One region of the Shewanella sp. GutDb-MelDb genome, then DNA from elsewhere that is predicted to be linked to it. Evidence: riboswitches for the same ligand, from Rfam matches in the RefSeq annotation. Region 1 holds a riboswitch; the other holds the start of a gene.
The links. A riboswitch is a leader RNA that binds a small molecule or an ion and turns the genes downstream of it on or off. The one in region 1 is predicted to bind thiamine pyrophosphate.

Region 1 (3,094 bases):
TTTTCGAGTATACTAGGTTTAACTTATTCTTATGAGAGCAATAAAATGGCCGAAGAAACCATATTCAGCAAAATTATTCGACGTGAAATTCCAGCAGATATCCTATTTCAAGATGAGCTAGTGACTGCATTTAGAGATATCAGTGCACAAGCACCGACGCATATATTGATTATTCCTAACCATCTGATCCCGACAATAAATGATATTAAGGCTTCCGATGAGAAAGCGTTGGGAAGAATGATGTCTGTTGCGGCCAAACTGGCTCGCGAGGAAGGGATAGCAGAAGACGGTTATCGCGTGATCTTGAACTGTAATGAACACGCAGGCCAAGAGGTTTTCCATATTCACATGCATTTAGTCGGAGGCCACTCTTTAGGCCCTATGTTGAGTCAAAAACGATGAAAAAAGCTGCCGATGTTTTTCCGTTAACGGAGATGGCAAGTCGATTTGTTGGGCAACTTACTCAGTGCCAAAAATTAAAGCTTAAGGTGTTAGAGGGCAGTGATAAACATGTGCTCATTGAGCTGCCTTATGATCCTCAACTTGTTGGTTACCCAGACACTGGTGTGATCCACGGTGGAGTGATAACAACATTGATGGATACGGCCAGTGGCTGCGCTGTCGTGTGTTCTATTTTTGATCAGTTTGGTGCTTTGGAGATCTCACCAACGCTTGATCTGCGAGTTGATTACATGAAACCTGCTGAACCGTTTAAGCCAGTCTATGGTTTTGCAGAGTGTTATAAATTGTCATCTAGCGTCGCTTTTACTCGTGCTATTGCTTACCAAGATTCAATCGATGATCCCATTGCTAATGCGGTAGGCTCGTTTATGCGAATTAGTCCAGAAATGGTTGGCGAAGAGTTTAGACAAGCACTGATGGGAGAGCCGCGTCATGACTAACCCGAGTCATTCAGAATCTGATGCGACAAAGTTAGATTTCAAAAGTATCGTACGAAAAGCAACGGAACTAAATGATTTTGGTCACTTGCTTGAACATGTGCCTTACGCCCAGTTTATTGGAATGGGTGTTGAGCGTTTTGGCGATGAACTGGTTTTTAAGCTGCCAGCAAAAGATGATAATATCGGTAACCCAGTACTACCTGCACTGCATGGTGGTGTTATCGCAGGTTTTATGGAAATGTCAGCCATTGTGCAGCTAATGGTCTTTATGCAGACCACTAAAGTACCAAAAGTAGTTGATTTCTCAATTGATTATCTCAGAGCTGGCTACCATAAAGGTAGCTTTGCTGAATGTAAGATCACTCGCCAAGGTCGACGAGTCGCTAACGTGAGCATTACTTGTTGGCAGACTAATCGTAAACACTTGATTGCGACGGCAAGAGCCCATTTTTTAATAGATTAACTTAGCTATCCTTGTATTAACACTGAATGATTTTATTCTAGGGAACAAAATGAAAAAATTGATTTTAGGCTTATTTACAGCGTTGATTGTCGCGGCTTGTGCACCACACACAGCAGGCTTAATGGTGGGTTCTAAAGGTGAAGTGCGTGTTGATAACAACAGCTTTGGTAAAGAAGTCACCGTAGGAAGTGTAATGGCGCGCCCTGAAGGTGGTTTTTTACAAGGCACGGGCACGATTATTAGTCAGGTCTCTACTGACTTGCGCTTGCAGTATAAATTCACTTGGTTTGATACCAGTGGCATGACGATTGATGATGAAGGCGTAAGCTGGAAGTCAGTAAAATTGCATGGCAAGCAGCAGCTACAAGTATCAGCGGTTGCGCCTAATGTTAACGCAACTCGCTTTGAGCTATATGTAAGAAAAGCCTTTTCAAATTAATATGTAGATGATTAGAAATTATATTTGTTATGAAAACGTCAGCAAAGCTGACGTTTTTTTATGCATAAAGATTGTAAACGTTAAGAAGACTGTCATCAGTTTGTGAAATTCATGTATAATCGGCCGCGCCAAGGGGTGTTAAAGTCTATAAACCATAAGTTGGATATTGTGGATTTTAACTGAGATGTTGAAAAACGAACCCTTAGAACCTGATCCGGCTAATACCGGCGTAGGAATGGGCCACAATTCATTTCCCGAACGCTTCTTTATGTTGCCGGATCTCAAAATTTTAATTTGAGGTCCTATGTTAAATCTAAAAACTTATTCTCCTATAGCGGTTGCCGTCATGGCTGCGCTAGTTTCATCACCTACGTTTGCCAATACTGACTCAGAAACACCTGTTGATGAGATGGAAGTCATGGTTGTGACATCTGATTTTCGGGGCACATCGCTAGAAAAAATGCCATCAAGCGTCACCGTTATTGATCAGCAGCAAATTGAGGATGAAGGTGCACAGCACTTTGAAGATATCTTAAACTCAATTGCTAATTTCAACTGGTCCGGTGGTAGCTCAAGACCCAAATACTTCCAAATTCGTGGTGTCGGTGAGCAAGAAGAGTATCAAGGCGCACCTAACTCCTCTGTTGGCTTTATCGTTGATGATATCGATTTGTCCGGTTTAGGCATGGCTTCAAGCATGTACGACTTACAACAAGTTGAAGTATTACGCGGTCCTCAAGGTACACGTTATGGCGCTAATGCGTTAGCAGGTCTTATCTACCTTAAAAGTAATGATCCTACCGACGTATTTGAAAATGGTGCAGAGATCTCGCTAGGCGATGATAATTTACAGACCTTTAGTGGTTTTAGCTCGGGTCCATTAACCGATTCTGGAAACTTGCTTTACCGTGTGTCGCTGCAACAGCATCAGCAAGATGGTTATCGAGATAATCTTTATCTTGGTGAGAGCGATACTAATAACCGTGATGAATTCACTGGTCGCGCAAAATTACGTTGGTACGCGACTGAAGAACTAGAAATTGACCTGACTTACTTACATGCAAATTACGATAATGGATATGATGCTTGGACATTAGATAATAACGGTTTTGATACGTTAACGGATGCACCTGGCGTTGATAAGCAACGTACTAACGGCACCGTTTTAAAGTTTATTTACACTGGTGCTGAAAATGTTGAACTGACTTCATTAACCTCTCTGGCACAGTCAAAAACTCACCATAACTATGACGGTGACTGGGCTAACCCTGATTATTGGGACAGTCGAGA
Region 2 (3,094 bases), on a different contig from region 1:
GCAGTGTATCAGCTTTAATGATAATAGTCATAGTTTAGCGTACACGTGTTAGCTTAAAATAGGTCCAATGCAATCACCATTACATTAGTGATGATCAATGATAAAAAAAGACAATAACACTCGATGTTGAACTTTTGTAATAAAGCGGTATCTAATGTTTTAAGTGATTATTATTCATTGATAAATTAGCTTAATTAACCAGCCACAAACAAGCTTCATGTTAAATAAATCAGCATGAGTCAATCGTTATAAATAACGCCATTATTAAGGTTAACCTTGTCTTCTCATGGCGTTAATTGAACCTTATGGACTATAGAGTTATTCATCGGATGAAACCAGTTAGCAGATCCTCAGCACCTGTTTTTACTGCGCTTGCAGCAGAGAATGGCAAAGGACAACCTCTGCTCAGTTTATCGGTAAGCACTGAGGAAGCCAGTGCAACTTTGGCGGTCATTAGGGCTGATAAACAGTTTGAGCTCCCGGTCAGCCATCCTCTAGTTAAACCTATGTTTGGTATCAACACCGCTGCGGAATTAACCTCTATCGCTGAGGTCGTTGTTGAGGCAGATAATCGTGATAAAGGCGGCGTGAAACGCTCTTCTTGCTTGCGTTCATTTCAGCTGTTTCAATCATTCATATGGGTTATTTTACTGCACATTGTATTGATTGGTATTATTAATCAGCTTTGGGTGAGACAAACGCTAAAGGTTACAACTGTTGCCCCAATCAAAATCCAATCATACCTGTATGTCGAAGCTAAACCGGTAAAAGATGAGGTGATGGATAGCATCGACAGCTCAACAAGTAAGGTGAGATCGCCACGTCATTCGCCAACAGATAGCGACAACCCCAGCGAGGCTGACGAACTTGTCGAGACATCGCCAGTACATGAACCCGCGATGGAGGCTGACAACACCATTGAAGCCATACTGCCGACAACGGATTTATCGGAAAAAACGGACATAAGAATTAATAAGAGCCTGCCGACGTACGTTCCTCGCCGTAGTGCAATGGCTATTGCTCAATCCTATCTTCAACGAAAAAATGATGCCGCACTAGATGCACTGATTGTCGATAAAGCCAATAAATATAGCGGGCCGCACTCTTTGAGTAAGATGGATGGTGACATGGTAGAGTTAGTTTTTCCTGAGGTAGATGAGTACAGCAAAATACCCACGACAGATCATCGACTCGATCCTAACCGTATCGTACGTCACGGTGATACCTGCTTTCGAATAGTGCAGGTGCCGACCCAAATTAACCCTTACGCAGAAAATATCGGTTACCCCTTTAACTGCGGTGGCGATAAAGTTAAAAAAGCGATTAATGACGCTATCTCAGCACGATTAGAAAAGAGAATGATTAGTCGAAAATAGTCGTTTTTGAGGTGATAATTTTTCATGATAAATAGTGGTTTAATATGCAGTATTAAATTATTCGTATTATTATCAACAAGCTATGGGTCAATAAAAATATTTACCATAACAGGGGTTTGTGAATGATTTGTACTTGTTTCTTAGTCACTGTTAGGCTTATACTGCCGGCTCATCTTGTCGGAGTGCCATATGGCTGAGACCGTTTATTCGGGATCCGTTGAACCTGATCAGGCTAGAACCTGCGTAGGTAACAAGCGAAATAACTGCATAGTATCGGCTGTATTAATGCTGCTAGCAGTCACATTTCGGTGGTTAAGTGCATCTGGAATTAGCGTTATGACGCGGTTTCATTTTCAACTTTCAATTACTCATTTCTCCTGACAAGCAACTTCATTTTTATAATAGTGAGTTTGCTAATGTCTAAACGCCGCGAAACCCGAGCTCAAGCTCAACAGTTCATCGATAACCTAAAACCGTTACAACACCCAAATTCCGAGAAGATCTATCTTCAAGGTAGCCGCGTTGATCTTAACGTCGGTATGCGCCAAATTCATCAAGCTGACACTTTGCTCAGTGGTGATGAGAAAAATCCTGTATTTGAAGCTAACCCACCGCTGAAAGTATACGACTGTGCTGGGGCTTACTCAGATCCTGATGCCAATATTGATGTGCACAAAGGCTTAGATAAATTACGTCATAACTGGATCGTTGAACGAAATGATACCGAACAGTTACCCGCTGTCAGCTCTGGTTTTACCCAGCAACGCTTGGCCGATGATGGTTTAGACCATTTACGTTTTGAGTCGTTAGTGCCTCCTCGCCGTGCAAAGTCTGGTCAGCGCGTAACGCAAATGCACTATGCCCGCCAAGGGATTATCACCCCTGAAATGGAATATATCGCTATTCGCGAAAATATGGCAATGGCAGAGGTGACCGACCCTATGTTAACTCAAAAAAATAAGGGCGAAAGCTTTGGCGCCGTTATCGATGAGCCAATCACTGCTGAGTTTGTTCGCAGTGAAATTGCTCGTGGCCGAGCCATTATCCCGTTAAATATCAATCATCCTGAAGCTGAACCGATGATTATTGGACGTAACTTTTTAGTGAAAGTGAACGCCAATATTGGTAATTCAGCAGTGACTTCTTCTATCGAAGAAGAGGTTGAAAAGCTGGTGTGGTCTACCCGCTGGGGGGCTGATACGGTAATGGACTTGTCTACCGGTCGTTATATCCACGAAACCCGAGAGTGGATTATCCGCAACTCTCCTGTCCCCATTGGAACCGTGCCTATCTATCAAGCACTCGAAAAAGTGAATGGTGTTGCTGAAGATCTTAACTGGGAAACATTCCGCGACACCTTGATAGAGCAAGCTGAGCAAGGCGTTGACTACTTTACTATCCATGCGGGTGTATTGCTGTGTTACGTACCCATGACCGCAAAACGCCTCACGGGCATCGTATCGCGCGGGGGGTCTATTCTGGCTAAATGGTGTTTGTCGCACCATAAAGAAAACTTCCTCTATGAACATTTCAGAGATATTTGTGAGATCTGTGCAGCTTATGATGTCTCACTGTCATTAGGGGATGGTATGCGTCCGGGCTCGATTGCTGATGCCAATGATGAAGCTCAATTTGCAGAGCTCGAGACCTTAGGCGAGCTGGTTAAAATTGCCTGGCAATACGATGTTCAGACCATCATTGAAGGGCCTGGCCATATT

Region 2: it holds a riboswitch for thiamine pyrophosphate, as region 1 does, so the genes downstream of both, thiC (phosphomethylpyrimidine synthase ThiC) here and CXF82_RS12190 (TonB-dependent receptor) in region 1, are expected to answer to the same signal.

What each region holds. Positions count from the first base shown of each region.
Region 1 covers NZ_PJBM01000226.1:41,120-44,213, reverse strand. Annotated here, with positions in the region: gene hinT (purine nucleoside phosphoramidase) at 46-402, shown strand; gene CXF82_RS12205 (PaaI family thioesterase) at 399-902, shown strand; gene CXF82_RS12200 (PaaI family thioesterase) at 895-1,365, shown strand; gene CXF82_RS12195 (YcfL family putative periplasmic lipoprotein) at 1,415-1,804, shown strand; TPP riboswitch at 1,926-2,057, shown strand; gene CXF82_RS12190 (TonB-dependent receptor) at 2,109-3,094, shown strand, end outside.
Region 2 covers NZ_PJBM01000140.1:11,044-14,137, forward strand. Annotated here, with positions in the region: gene CXF82_RS05775 (hypothetical protein) at 330-1,376, shown strand; TPP riboswitch at 1,545-1,643, shown strand; gene thiC (phosphomethylpyrimidine synthase ThiC) at 1,793-3,094, shown strand, end outside.